2 regions of the Pseudomonas tructae genome follow, and region 2 is predicted to be linked to the other one. Evidence: riboswitches for the same ligand, from Rfam matches in the RefSeq annotation. Region 2 holds a riboswitch; the other holds the start of a gene.
The links. A riboswitch is a leader RNA that binds a small molecule or an ion and turns the genes downstream of it on or off. The one in region 2 is predicted to bind cobalamin.
Positions count from the first base shown of each region.

Region 1: it holds a riboswitch for cobalamin, as region 2 does, so the genes downstream of both, EXN22_RS13660 (CbtB domain-containing protein) here and EXN22_RS10195 ((2Fe-2S) ferredoxin domain-containing protein) in region 2, are expected to answer to the same signal.

Region 1 is NZ_CP035952.1:2,979,269-2,986,541, reverse strand. It holds gene cobN (cobaltochelatase subunit CobN) at 1-831, opposite strand, end outside; gene cobW (cobalamin biosynthesis protein CobW) at 835-1,902, opposite strand; cobalamin riboswitch at 1,999-2,197, opposite strand; cobalamin riboswitch at 2,257-2,486, shown strand; gene EXN22_RS13660 (CbtB domain-containing protein) at 2,585-2,770, shown strand; gene EXN22_RS13655 (CbtA family protein) at 2,782-3,474, shown strand; gene EXN22_RS13650 (cobalamin biosynthesis protein) at 3,479-3,877, shown strand; gene cobM (precorrin-4 C(11)-methyltransferase) at 3,908-4,654, shown strand; gene EXN22_RS13640 (DUF1272 domain-containing protein) at 4,669-4,914, shown strand; gene EXN22_RS13635 (CsgG/HfaB family protein) at 5,005-5,847, opposite strand; gene EXN22_RS13630 (curli assembly protein CsgF) at 5,876-6,292, opposite strand; gene csgE (curli production assembly/transport protein CsgE) at 6,289-6,681, opposite strand; gene EXN22_RS13620 (type II secretion system protein) at 6,678-7,208, opposite strand; gene EXN22_RS13615 (type II secretion system protein) at 7,183-7,273, opposite strand, start outside.
Region 2 is NZ_CP035952.1:2,206,704-2,213,976, forward strand. It holds gene EXN22_RS10175 (ABC transporter substrate-binding protein) at 41-820, opposite strand; gene EXN22_RS10180 (ornithine cyclodeaminase) at 1,069-2,115, opposite strand; gene ctlX (citrulline utilization hydrolase CtlX) at 2,136-3,053, opposite strand; gene EXN22_RS10190 (ABC transporter substrate-binding protein) at 3,187-4,119, opposite strand; gene EXN22_RS10195 ((2Fe-2S) ferredoxin domain-containing protein) at 4,116-4,502, opposite strand; cobalamin riboswitch at 4,608-4,811, opposite strand; gene EXN22_RS10200 (sigma-54-dependent Fis family transcriptional regulator) at 4,817-6,628, opposite strand; gene EXN22_RS10205 (ABC transporter ATP-binding protein) at 6,851-7,273, shown strand, end outside.

The sequences.
Region 1 (7,273 bases), 770 kb from region 2:
GTGCGGCTGCTCGGGGCTGGACTGGGCAAAGCCTGTGGTGTTGATGATCAGCGCGGCATCGACCTGGTCCAGCCAGTCTTCCACCTGTTGCAGGCAACCGGCTTCCTTGAGGCTGGCCACGGCGATCGGCAAGGGATTGAGCCCGGCCAGTTGCAAACGCTCGCAGAAGGTATCGATAAAGGCGGTGTTGGCCGCCTGCAAGTGCGAGCGGTAGAACAGGATCGGCACCACCGGTTGCTCCACCTGCCACTGCCCGAACCAATCCTCCAGCACTGCAGCAGCCTTGCGCGGGTGATACACCGCCGTACGCGGCAACTGTTGCGGCTCGCTCCAGGGGTAGTCGCACGCCAGGTACTGACTGGCCAGGCAGTTGAACAGGTTCAGGGCATTGGCCTTGCCGCCCTGGCGCAGAAAGTGCCAGAGCCGCTCGGCCTGATCGGCCGGCACCGTGCTCAGGCTGCTCAGTTCCGGGTCCGGGCGGTCGTCGCCCGGCACCAGGATCAGCTGTACACCACGGGCTGCCAGTTCCAGCAACTGCTCCACACCGTAGCGCCAGTAGCCGACGCCACCGTGCAACGACACCAGGATGACCTTGGCATGACGCAAGACCTCGTCGACGTAAAGGTCGACCGAGGCGTGATTCTGTACCTGCATCGGGTTGGCCAGACGCAGGCTGGGGAAATCCTCGGGCAACTGCTGGGCGGTTTCGGCCAGCAGTGCCAGGTGCGAATCACCGCTGCAGAGGATTACCAGCTCGGCCGGGGTCTGGCCGAGGTCGGCAATGCTGTCGTCCGGTACAAAGCCACCGGGCTGGGTCCGCAGCAGGTGCATGACTCAAGCGCCCAGGGCAGCGCGCAGGCTCGCTTCCAGTTGCAGCGCATCCAGCTCCTGGCCGATCAGCACCAGGCGCGTGGTACGCGGTTCTTCGCTGCGCCAGGCGCGGTCGAAATGCTTGTCGAAACGGGTGCCCACGCCCTGGATCAGCAAGCGCATCGGCTTGCCCGGAATCGCTGCGAAGCCTTTGACCCGCAGGATGCCGTGCTGCACCACCAGTTGGGTCAGGGCGTCGAGCAACAGGCTTTCATCGGCTTGCGGCAATTCGATGGAGATCGAATCGAAGGCATCGTGGTCATGGTCGTCGTGATCGTCACCGTCATGGTGCGAGTCGTGGTGAGTACGGCGCCCATCGATGTGCGCCTCGGACTCGGCGCCCAGGCCCAACAGCACGTCCAGCGGCAGACGGCCGCTGCTGGCTTCGATCACCTTGACCGCTGGCGGCAGCTCTTCTTCGACCTCGGCGCGAACCTTGGCCAGGTCATCGGCAGCGATCAGGTCGGCCTTGTTCAGGACCACCAGGTCGGCGCTGGCCAGTTGATCGGCGAACAGCTCGTGCAGCGGCGATTCGTGGTCCAGGTTAGGGTCGAGTTTGCGCTGGGCGTCGACCTGATCCGGGTAGGCGGCAAAGGTGCCCGCAGCAACGGCCGGGCTGTCGACCACGGTAATCACCGCATCAACCGTGCAGGCGTTGCGAATCTCTGGCCACTGGAAGGCTTGCACCAGTGGCTTGGGCAGGGCCAGGCCGCTGGTTTCGATGAGGATGTGGTCCAGGTCGCCGCGACGGGCCACCAGCTCGCGCATCACCGTGAAAAATTCTTCCTGCACGGTGCAGCACAGGCAGCCGTTGGCCAGCTCATAGACGCGGCCGCTGGCCTCTTCTTCGGTGCAACCGATGCTGCACTGTTTAAGGATTTCGCCGTCGATGCCCAGCTCGCCGAACTCGTTGACGATCACCGCGATGCGCCGCCCCTGGGCGTTGTCGAGCATATGCCGCAGCAGCGTGGTCTTGCCCGAGCCGAGAAAGCCGGTAACGATGGTGACGGGGAGTTTGGCCAGTGTTTTCATGTCGATGCCCTTGGCAGGATGGCGGGCATGCGGGACGATCGCCAAAGGTGTCACGCACCTGGCCTGTTCGCCACCGGATCACCCCGCCCGGTTGAATGTCGGAAACTGTTCGAGGCAGGTCTCCTGGCTTGCATTGCACCGGCCCCGGGGCCAGTCGCACGACGCCTTCCCGCAAGGCTTGCAGTGGCTGTGTCGAACGCTTGAATGCTTACAGTTGCGGGGGCAGCCGCGGCTTGAACCGCGTTCCCGTCTTAGCTTCGGCCAACGCCGAAGAACCTCGAAGCGGCTAGGCTACGCAGTGCCCGGTGAGCGGTCAACTGCTGTCACGATTGACGCCTGCCTGCGCCCGTGATTTGCTAAGGCCATTCGTTTGGGTGCCCTGTAAGGGTGAAACTGGGAAACCGGTGCGTCATACGCTTCTTTATTGAGGTGTACGACAAGTCCGGTGCTGCCCCCGCAACGGTAAGTGAGAAAAGCGTCAGTACCACTGTGCCCGCTGTCTGGCATGGGAAGGTGACGCCTGTGGTGTGGCCACCTGCCCCACCCTCACCAGCCCGGAGACCGGCCCAACGCTAGACCGAACAAACCCGCGGTGGGCGGGCGCTGTTGCAACCCCTGGGCGAATCGCGTGCAGGGGCTCGCTGCGCTTGCCTGTTGCCGACAACACCAAGAGGAAAGCGCCATGCGTACCAGTACCGCCAGTCATTCAGCCGTTACCCCTTCAAGCCTCAGCCAACGCCTGCTGGTTGCTGTCGGCGCTTCGCTGCTGGGCCTGTGCCTGGTGTACTTCGCCGGTTTCTCGCACATCGAAGCGGTGCACAACGCTGCCCACGATACCCGCCACAGCGCCGCCTTCCCTTGCCACTGAGTGCTGCCCCGATGATCAAGCGTATTGCCAGTACCGCAGGCTTTACCGGCCTGCTGGCCGCCCTGCTGCTGACCCTGCTGCAAAGCTTCTGGGTCGCGCCGCTGATTCTTCAGGCGGAAACCTATGAAAGCGCCGCGCCAGCGGTCGAGACGGCCCATGAACATGCCGCCGGCACCGCCGAGCATCATCACGACAGCGAAGCCTGGTCGCCGGAAGACGGCTGGCAGCGGGTGCTGTCGACCACCGGCGGTAACCTGGTGGTGGCGGTCGGTTTCGCCCTGATCCTTGCCGCGCTCTACAGCTTGCGCGCACCGAAGACGGTGATCAGCGGTGCGCTCTGGGGCCTGGGCGGCTTTGCCGTGTTCTGCCTGGCACCGACCCTGGGCCTGCCACCGGAACTGCCGGGCACCGCTGCCGCCGACCTGGCCCAGCGTCAGGCCTGGTGGGTCGGTACCGCTGCCGCCACTGCGGTCGGGCTCGGGTTGATTGTGTTCGCTCACAACTGGCTGCTGAAAGCTCTGGGCGTGGTGCTGCTGGTGGTGCCCCATGTGATCGGCGCGCCGCAACCTGAGGTGCACCAGATGCTCGCCCCAGAAGCCCTGGAAGCCGAGTTCAAGGTCGCATCCCTGCTGACCAACGCCGCGTTCTGGCTGGCCCTGGGCCTGATCAGCGCCTGGCTGTATCGCCGCTCCAGCCAGGCCTGACGGGATGCAGTTGTACCTCGGCCTGGGTTGCCGTCGCGGCTGCCCGGCCGACGCCCTGGGTGAGTTGCTCACCCGCACCCTGCTCGCCCATGACCTGCCGCCCGGCGCGGTCATGGGCCTTGCCAGCATTGACCTCAAGCACGACGAACCCGGCCTGCACGCGCTGGCCCGGCGCCTGGGCGTGCCGCTGCTGTTCTACAGCGCGGCGCAATTAGCCGCATTCGAACACCACCTGAGCCATCGTTCTGCTGTGGCCTACCAGCACAGCGGCTGTTATGGCGTGGCCGAAAGCGCCGCCCTGGCCCTGGCCGCGCAGTTTGCTGGCCAGCCACGCCTGCTGGTACCGCGGACCTTGCAGGCCGACGCCAGCCTGGCATTGGCCTGCAGCAGTGATTTTCGCTGATAATCAGCGCTTTCCAGCCAAGGACACCCCATGACCGTCTATTTCATCGGCGCCGGCCCCGGCGATCCCGAGTTGATCACCGTCAAGGGCCAGCGTCTGATCCATCGTTGCCCGGTGATCATCTATGCCGGCTCCCTGGTGCCGGCCGCCGTGCTCGAAGGGCACAGCGCGCAGACGCTCATCAACAGTGCCGAACTGCACCTGGCGCAGATTATCGAGGCGATCAAACAGGCGCACGACCAGGGCCTGGATGTGGCCCGGGTACACAGCGGTGACCCGAGCCTGTACGGCGCCATCGGTGAACAGATCCGCTACCTGCGCGAACTGGGTATTCCCTATGAAATCATCCCAGGCGTTACCGCCGTGGCCGCCAGCGCCGCCCTGCTCGGCTGCGAACTGACCCTGCCCGACATCGCCCAGACCGTGATCCTCACCCGCTATGGCGACAAGTCACCGATGCCCGCAGGTGAGCAACTGGCCGACCTGGCCCGTCACCGCAGCACCCTGGCGATTCACCTGGGGGTCAAGCACCTGGAGAAGATTGTCGAGGAACTGCGCCCGCACTACGGCGGTGATTGCCCGATTGCGGTGGTTCATCGCGCTACCTGGCCGGATCAGGACTGGGTGCTGGATACGCTTGATGGTATTGTCCGGCAGGTACAGGCCAAGGGTTTTCGCCGTACTGCACTGATCCTGGTCGGCCGGGTACTGGCCAGCGACAGTTTTTCCGAGTCGGCGCTGTATCGCGCCAGCCATGCCCATCTCTATCGCCCCTGACAAAGGATCTGATCATGCTCGAACTGCGCCCCAACTGTGAATGCTGCGGCACTGACCTGCCCGGCGACAGCCAGGATGCCCTGATCTGCTCGTTCGAATGCACGTTTTGCAAGGATTGCGATGAGCGTCAGCTCAAGGGCCAGTGCCCCAATTGCGGCGGAGAGCTGGTCAAGCGACCGGCGCGCTCGGCGGCCAAGCTGGTCAACAACCCGGCCTCGACCCAGCGGATCGTCAAGGAACACGGCTGCACAAGCCACTGAGCTAGTGGGAGCGGGGTTGCCCCGCGATAGCTTTCTGTCAGCTATATCGCTTCGCGGGGCAAGCCCGCTCCCACAACAAGTCCGCTCTGCTCACGGGGTCTGGTACTGGCTCAGGTATTTGTCCAGGGTCGCCTTGTCGCCACTGTCATCCCCCGCCACCTGCCACAAGCGCCGCTCGATGCCCTGGGCCAGCAGGTGCCCCACCGCTGCCTCGATCGCCGACAGTACGCACAGCTGCGCCGGCTCGTTGGTGGTGTAGCCGACCTCGGCTTCCAGCAGTTTCTTGAATTCGATGAACTTGAACACCCCGGCGCTGCGCCCGACCGAGTAGATGGTCTTGCTGGTCATGACGTTGGCCAGGACCTGGCCGCTGCGCACGTCCACCGCCCGCAGGTTGACCGAGACCTGGTCGACCCGGTACTCGCGCGACAGGTCGATGCCCAGGTAACGCGCGCCCTCGCCGCCACTGCGCACGTTGGTGTCGTAGGCAATGATGCCGCCTTCCAGCATCAGGTTGGCCGCCTGCAGCGGTGGCAGTTCACCAAGGATGTTCACCGGGGTGTCGGGCTTTTTCTGCGAGGCGCGGATGATCTTGCGTTCGGTCAGCAGGTTCTGCAGCCCCTCGCGTTCGAGTACCACGAACCAGCCGCTGGCCTGCAGGGCATCCATCAGCATGCTTGCCGCACCCTGGGTGACGCTGGTGGAAAACGAGCTGGCCGGGGTCGGTTTGTATTGCCCGGTCTGGTCGCGAAAGCCGTACACCACCGCCATCAGCCGGCCCTTGGGCCGCGGCATGTTGAGCAGGTCGTAGTAGGTCGAGGCGCGTGGCGTCAGGGTCGGGCTTTCGCTGTCCTGTTCGGCCGACATCGGCTCGCGCAGGCTGCAGCCTTGCAAGGCGGCCAGGATCAGCAGTGTGCTCAGAAATCGTTTCATGGCTGTTTCTCCCCGTTGTCCCGCCCCGTCAAGGGGCCAGGCCGTTGACCTGGATTTCCGAAATCTCACCGGTGACCCGGTCGGTGACCTGAATACTCAAGGCCCCCGAGTCGTCGATGACATTGATGATGAAGGCGTCGGTCTGCAGGCTGCCGGTATTGCCGTTGTTGATGTTGGTCAGCAGTTGCGACAGCAGGCGCGATTCCAGCTGGCTGGTGAAGCGCTCCAGCGCCGAGGTGCTGGCGAAGGCCGAAGCGCGGTCCTTGATCGCCGGGTCGTCGTGATCGTTCTGCGCCTGGGCGTTGTTGAGCAACCAGGTGCCGTTCAACGGGTTGCCGCCGAACGCCGGGTTGACCGGGGTGTAGACCAGCTCCGTGGCGCCGGCCTGGCTGCCCAGGGCGGCCAGCAGCGCGAAGGCCAGGCGGCGGGTTTTGTTATTGTTCATAGCTCGTCCCTCTCCAGATCAGTGGTGTCCTGCAGCAGCATCTGCAGCTTGCGCTGGATGATCTGCGCCTTGACCAGGTCCGCAGCCTCGTAGGCGGCGTCCTTGAGTTCGGTGGTGTTGGGTGGCAGAAAACGCCGGTACATCACCCGTTGCTCGTACTCGACCGTCACCAGGCTGCCCCAGCGCGGGTCGGGCCGTTCGCGTACCACCAGGTTGAAATCCAGGCGGCTGGTGGCACGCAGTCGCTCGGCGAAGCTGTAATAGAAGTCATGGCCGATGTGCGAGATGGTGTTGTCGACGATAAAGCCCATCATCTCGTCCTCGGCGCCGCCCCGGGCGGTGCCGGCCAGCAGCACCAGGGCCAGGGCGCAGGCACTGAGGCGGTTCATTGCCCGGCTCCCTGGGCCAGGCCCTTGCGCGCACCCGCTGCGGTTTCGGCAAAAGCTTTTTCGGCAACGAACTGCCAGTCGCTGTAGTGCTCCAGGCCCTCGAACTCGGCCCACTGCGCGGCAAAACCGCTGCGCTTGCGCGGCATCGCCTGGGAGCGGCTGTAGACGCCAGTGATACGCCCATCGATCGAACGCAGCAGGCCCCAGTCGTCGCTGTGGGTCATCGGGTCCGGGTACAGCCTGCGCAGGTGGCGCCTGGGGTCGGGGTAACGGTTGTCTTCGAGCAGTTCTTCCAGGCTCTGCGGGTACTGAGCGAGTCCCGGCGAGCTGCGAAAGTAGCTGCGCAAGGCCTGGGCGTACTGCGCGCCGACCCACAGCAGCTCGCGTTCGCGTTCGCGCTGGGCGACGCTCGACCACAGCGTGCCGGTGGCCGCCAGGACCATGCCGGTGACGGCGATCAGCAGCAACACGCCCAGGTAGGTGAAGCCTGCCTGCCCGGCCTTACCACTCGGCATAAAGGCTGCCATCACGGGCCCTCCCGGTTGAGCCGCTCTTGATGTCGGCCACTGAACCTGCGACACCTTCAGGCGGC
Region 2 (7,273 bases):
CCGCGATCAGCTCAGGGCGAGCGGATCGCGGTGGCACGGCTTACTCGTTGTAGATGTCCAGGTCGCCGACGTACTTTTTCTGGATGGCGGCGAAGGTGCCGTCGGCGTGGATGGCGGCGATGCCTTTGTCGAGCAGGGCCTTGAGTTCGCTGTCGTTCTTGCGCAGGCCCATGGCGATGTCCAGGGGCAGGGTCGGGTCCTTGATCGCCGGGCCGCTCTTGAAGTCGGCGCCTTCAGGCTTGGACAGGAAATTGAGCTGGGCTTCGAGCTTGTCGGTCAGGGTGGCGTCGAGGCGGCCGTTGAGCAGGTCAGCGTAGTTCTGGTCCTGAGCCTGGTAGGCCTTGACCTGTGCCCCCAGCGGCGTCAGCTTGGCGCGGGCGTAGGCTTCTTGCAGCGAACCCTGTAGCACACCGATCTGCTTGCCCTTGAGCGACTCGGGGGTGTCGCCGAAGTCGGCGCTCTTGCGCACGATCACCGAGGTCGGGCTGAGGAACAGTTTGGCGCTGAAGTCGATCTGCTTTTCCCGGGCCGGGGTCACCGCCATCGACGACATGATGGCGTCGAACTTGCGCGCCCGCAGGGCCGGGATCATGCCGTCGAATTCGTTGTGCACCCAGGTGCACTTGACTTGCAGCTTGGCGCAGATGGCATTGCCCAGCTCGATGTCGAAGCCTTGCAGGCTGCCATCGGCGGCAACGGATTCAAAAGGTGGGTATTCGGGGTAGACGCCGAAACGGATCTCGGTCCATTCCTTGGCCTGCACCGCACTTGCGCACAGTGGCAGGAGAAGCACGCTGAGGAGCTTTCGCAGCGAAGTCATATGAGTATCCCTGAGTTTTATAGTTGATGTAGGGCAGTGATGCGCTTCTGGTCTTTTAGTGACTCTCGGGTCGGGCTCAGAATGCGCGATGACGACGTTTTTTTTGTGTCGTTTGAACCGGCGACGGCTGCCGGATTTTGCTGTTAAAGCGTGTATGTCAGCCGAATCGGCTGGAGCGCCTCCTGTTTAGGCTTCAGTTACAGCAGTTTCCGATCTGCCGCGCCCTGGCACGGCAGAATCGGTCGGGTTCAGGCGCGTTTTTTCTGCAGCGTTTCAACCGGTGCACGCAACAGCGCGAACAGGTCTTTGGGGTTCTTGAGCTCCGGAACCAGGGCGATCTCGCTGCCGATGTCCAGGGCCTTGGCCACGTCGAGCACATAACGCAGCGCCGAGTAATCTTCAAGGGCGAAGCCCACCGAATCGAACAGGGTCACTTGCTCGGCGTTTTCGCGACCGGCCGCCTGGCCGTTGACCACTTGCCAGAATTCGGTGGTTGGCGAGTCGGCGGGCATCTGCTGGATCTCGCCTTCGATGCGGCTTTGCGGTTCGTATTCGACGATCACCCGTGCGCGCTCGACGATCGCGCGGTGCAGCTCGGTCTTGCCCGGGCAGTCGCCGCCGACGGCATTGAGGTGCATGCCCGGCTCGATCATTTCCGGGCTGAGGATGGTGGCGAAAGCCTTGTCGGCGGTCACTGTGGTGACGATGTCGGCACCGCGCACCGCTTCGGCGACGGAGCTTGCGACGCTCACCTTGATTGCCGGGTAAGCACTGAGGTTGGCCACCAGCTTGGCGCTGGCCGCAGGGTCCAGGTCATACAGGCGGATGTCGTCGATGCCCAGCAGGGCATGGAAGGCCAGGGCCTGGAACTCGCTTTGCGAGCCGTTGCCGATCAACGCCATGCTGCGGCTGTCCTTGCGTGCCAGGTAGCGGGCGGCCAGGGCCGAGGTGGCGGCGGTGCGAATGGCGGTGGTCAGGGTCATCTCGCTGAGCAGTACCGGCGCACCGGTATCGACGTCACCCAGGGCGCCGAAGGCCATCACTGTCAGCATGTTGCGCTGGGTATTCTTCGGATGACCGTTCACGTACTTGAAGGCATACAGGTTGGCGTCGGAGACCGGCATCAACTCGATCACGCCATCAGGCGAGTGGTTGGCCAGGCGGGCGCATTTCTCGAAGTCGTGCCAGCGCAGGTAGTCCTCACGGATGTACTCGGCCATCTCGCTGATGCAGGTGCTCAGGCCTTTGTGCAGCACCAGGCGGCTGAGGTCGGTAACGTCGATATAGCGGGTCATGATGAACTCCTTTGTTGTAATCAGTGACGGACGGGCAGGTGCACTTCGGCAAGCATGCAGCGTGCGCTGCCACCGCCGATGCGCTCGATATGGTCGATGTTCACCACCACCGGATGGCTGTGCCGCTCCACCTGCTGACGCTGTTCGGGGCTGAGCGAGCGCCAGGCACTGCGCGACATCACCAGCAGCGGCTGGCCTTGCTTGTCGTGGACTTCGAGCATGTTGCCGGCGAAGCCTTCGAGCTGGTCGAAGTCCAGGGCCAGGATGTCCTTGCCGGTGTCGCGCAGTGAGTGCTCAAGGGCACGGCGCTCGTGGGCCTCGGGCAGCGCCTGCAGGCAGACCAACGAGAGCCCGCGGCCGACGCTCATCATCACGTTGCTGTGATAGATCGGCGCCTGCTGGCGGTCGACGGCGTGGAACAGGCACAGGCGATAGTCGAGCTGTTCGGCGAACAGGCGCAGGGCCTGGGTGTGGGTACGCCCGGAATGGCAGGCGTAGCTGATCCGGTGCTCGCGATCCAGGACCATGCTGCCGGTCCCTTCCAGATACATACTCTGCTGTTCCAGCGGGCTCAGATCGATGGTCTGACGGACTGCGAAGCGCTCTTCGAGGACCTTGAGTACACCCTTGCTGCGCTCCAGGCGACGGTTCTGGCCTTCCATCGGGTAGAGCACCAGGCTGCCGTCGGCGTGGCTGCTCCACCAGTTGTTGGGAAAGATCGAATCGGGCGTGTGCGGCGCCGGGGTGTCTTGCACCACCAGGACGTCGACGCCGTGCTGGCGTAGGGTGTCGACATACCCATCGAACTCCTGCAGCGCTTTATGCTGTGCCTGCTCCGGGTCGAGCAAAGCCTGCTGAAAGCGGTTGTTGAGGGCAGTGTCCGGGTTGAAGGCGAACCGCGCCGGGCGGATCATCAAGACTGTATTTGTTGTTTGCATCGAGGCACGCATCCGGGGTGGGCTGTGTGCTTATTGTCGATGTGATCAAGGATAAATCCCGGCTGAAGCGCGTTGGGCGCTCAGCCGGTAAAGCTGAAATAGTGGGTTTGGCAGCGGAATCTGCTGTGATGGCTCACGGCGGGTCTTGCTTGAAGGCGTGCAGCTGTCGGGCCAGGCCCAAGGCGGTACTGGCACTGTGTTCGCCGGGCAGCAGGTGGGTGAAGGGCAGGTCGATCAGGCGATTGTCGCGCACCGCCTGCAGGTGCGAGAGTGCCGGGTGCTTGCCCAGGAAGGCGCGCTTGCTGGCAGCGGGCGACCACACGGCATCGGCAAGAATGATCACGTCGGGGTCGGCGCGCAGCAGGCTTTCGGCATCGACCGTGACCCGGTTCTGCTCGATCTCGGCATACAGGTTACGCCCGCCCGCAGCTTCGATCAGTTGGGTAATGAAGCCTCGCTTGCCTTCGCTTTGCAGGCCGTTGACCTCACTGTCGAGGTAGAACACCGAAAGGGGCTCGCCTTGCCCGGCGATGGCGCGTGCGTCAGCCAGGTCCTGGCGCTGGCGGTCGATCAGCTGGTTGGCCCGGGCCTCGCGTTGCAGCAGGCGACCGAGGGTGCGCAGGTCTTGCTCAACGGCGGCAAAACCGTTTTGCGCTGCTGGCGTGCAGGCGTTCTCCAGCAGATAGGTATCGATGCCGTTGGCCTTCAGGGTCGTGCGCGGGGCTACGCCGTCGCTGTCGCGAAAGGCACTGGCAAAACCGCCGACCAGCAGGTCATAACCCTGGGCGTAGACCACCTCGGTCGCCGGGTAGCGGCGCGACAGCAGCGGCACGCCGCGATAGCGACCGCTGGCCAGCGCTTGCGGGTTGTCATCGATGTAACTGACGGCGGCGAGTGCTGGGCCGGCTTCAAGGGCCAGCAGCAGGTCGGCCGCATGCTGATTGAGGGCCAGGATGCGCTGCGGACGCTCCGCTGCCAGGTGCCAGGTCTGCCCGCAATTCTGAAAGTCGAGGGCCATCGCGCTGCTGCTCATAACCACCAGCAAGCTGGCGCTGACCCACCTCATGACAGCTGGCCATTGAGCAGCAGTTCGGGCACCGGCTGGCCCTCGATCAGGTGCACGCGCACCAGGCGTTGCGCCTCTTCGGCGTTGGCCACCCGGTACCAGCAGCGGTCCGGGTACACCGTCAGCACCGGGCCGAGGTTGCAGGGGAATTGGCAATGGCTGCGGGTCAGCAGCACGCCGTCAGTGGTTTCGATACGGTTGGCCACCAGCAGCTCGCGACGCAGGACTTTCCACAGGGGCAGGGCACCGCGTTGCACACAGCGCGGGCCGGTGCAAAGCATAACGTGACGGCTATGTTCGGGGATCTGCGACCACTCGGGTTTGCTCTGGATCTGCTCTTCGGCGAGGCGGCCGCGGCGACGCTTGGGGGGTGTTGCTGTCATGGACTTCTCGAAAAAATCGCGAAGCGCACAGCAGGGTCCCCGGCCAACACGCGCCAGAGAGCCGGCTCGTGCCCGCCCTCCGCAGGTTTGCCTGAATGACTGCGTGCAGTCGTGGGGCTTCAGGCCGGTCTCCGGGCTTGCGAGGCGTAAAGACATTCACCTTCCCATGCCCGTGGGCACAGTGGTGTATTGAATGCTTCACTCGCTTACCGTTGCGGGGGCAGCGCCGGACTGGTCGATAACGACGCACCGGCTTCCCGTTTCACCTGACGCACGGCGGCGGCAGGCACCTGAAACTGGCAGGCATCTGACCATCAGCCCAGGCGTTCGTCAACTGCGCAGCCATGGCCCTGGGCGTGCAGGCGCTTGTACAAGGTGGTGCGGCTGATGCCCAGGTCCCGGGCCAGGGCCGAGATATTGCCATTGAGGGCCTGCAGGCGTTGGCCGAGGTCGTCGGTCTGGGGCCGTGGCGTCAGTACTGGCGCCTGGGGACTTGCGGCAGACAGCTCGGCAAAGAAGCTGTCCGGCAGGTGTTCCACGGCAAGCGCGTGCTTGCCCGCCAGGGCCAACGCCACCTGGAGCACGCTGGCCAGTTGGCGCAGGTTGCCCGGCCAGGGGTGCTGGAGCAGCAGTTCCAGCACCTTGCCGGGTATCTGTGTCGGCACCCCGGGGTCGCGGTACTGCTGGTGTATCTGTTCGATCAGGGCCAGGCGGTCGCTGCGTTCACGCAGCGGCGGCAGCACCAGGCTCAAGCCTGCAATGCGGTAATACAGGTCCTGGCGAAAGTGACCCAGGCGCACCTGGTCGGCGAGGTGCTGATTGGTCGCCGAGATCACGCGGATATCCACCTGGGTCGCTTCGCCGCTGCCCAGGGGCTGGATACTGCGGGTCTGCACAAAGCGCAGCAGACGAGCCTGGGTCGGCAGAGGCATGTCACCAATTTCATCGAGGAACAGTATGCCCTGGTCGGCCTTGCGGATCAGGCCGAGGTTACCCTTGTGATGGGCGCCGGTGAACGCGCCTTTCTCGTAGCCGAACAACTCGGACTCCACAAGCTCCGCAGGGATCGCCGCGCAGTTCACGGCAATCAGCGGTTGATTGGCGCGGCTGCTGGCACGGTGCAGGGCATTGACGAAGACTTCCTTGCCGGCCCCGGTTTCGCCTTCGATCAACAGCGGGATGTCTTTTTCCAGCATTACTGCAGCCTGGGCCAGGGCCTTGGCGATGCGCGGGTCGCAACCTGGCGGGGTACGGCTGAGCGCTGCGCCCTTTGGGGGTTGGGTCGGCGCATGCAGCAAGCAGTGAAAGCGGTTGCGACCGGTCACTTGCAGGGCAAACGGCTGCTCGTTGCGGTGAGCCAACAGCTGCGCCAATGGCGTTCTGAAAAGCTGCTCCAAGGTGCACTGCAACGGATTTTGCCCAAGCAAACTGTCGGCCCGGCGATTGGCCGCCAGGACCCGGCCCTGATCATCGAACAGCAGCAGCCCGGCCCATTGACTGTCGAGGTTGTTGGCGCCGGTATTGAAGCTCAGCTGTTGGTAATCCGCGGCAAACCGCGCAAGGATCAGGCGGTTCTCCAGGCTCTGGCTCATCATCCGCACCAGGCCCTGGGTTTGCGCCGCAGGCAGGTAGCTGTCGCTGGAGGCATCAAGTACGCCGATCAGTTGGCGTTCGGCGTCGAACAACGGTGCGGCGGCGCTGGTCATGAAACGGTTGAGCTTGAGAAAGTGCTCATCCTGGCTGACATGCACGGCTTCGCCGGTAGCCAGGGCGGTGCCGATGGCGTTGGTGCCCACCCCTTGCTCCCGCCAGCAGGCACCGGCATTGAAACCGTGACGCTGGCGCGGCTCGATGAAGCGGCGGGTACCCCAGGCCTCGAGCAACTGACCCTGGTGGTCGCTGAGCATGATCAGGTAGCTGGAGTTGCCAAGCAGGTGCGCGTACTGGGGCATCACCTCGTCACGGGTGGTGCTCAACAGGGCCTGCTGGCGTTCGAGCAGTTCGCGGATGTCAGCGTTGGACGCTTCACCGAATTGCGGCAACGACTGGTGCTCCAGGCCATAGTCGCGACAGCGCGCCCAGGAAGCCTGGATGAGTTGCGCGTGGCTGGTGCTGGATGCGGCCATGGGCCCGTCCTCTGCCGGTGGCAGCGTTGTTGTTTTTGTGTGATCCAGTGTTGTTCAGTCCTGTTCATTGTCAATTTCACAGCTGTTCATTGCTGTTCAGCAGTGAACAGTGCTGAACGGCCTGGTTTATGAAAGTCGTTTACCGACAAAGGCTTGGTGTGCGCTGGCACGAATCTCGCTCTATTGCAGGCGCCTGCCCGAAAACAACAAAAAGGCCGCGCCATGTCGCTCTCCCTCGAACATGTCAGCCGTACCGTGGATAATCAAGTGTGCATCGACGATGCTTGCCTGCGTTTCGAGCCCGGTTCGTTCAATGTCCTGCTTGGCCGCACCCTGGCCGGCAAAACCAGCCTCATGCGCCTGATGGCCGGGCTGGATCGTCCGGACCGTGGCCGGGTGTTGATGAATGACGAGGATGTCACCGGCCGCCCGGTACGCCAGCGCAATGTGTCGATGGTCTATCAGCAGTTCATCAATTACCCGACCCTGAGTGTGTTCGAGAACATTGCCTCGCCCTTGCGCCAGGCACGCATGGCAGAGGACCTGATCCGCGAGAAAGTCCAGCAGACCGCGCAGATGCTGCGTATCGAGCCGTACCTGCAACGCTTGCCGTTGGAACTGTCGGGTGGCCAGCAGCAACGCACA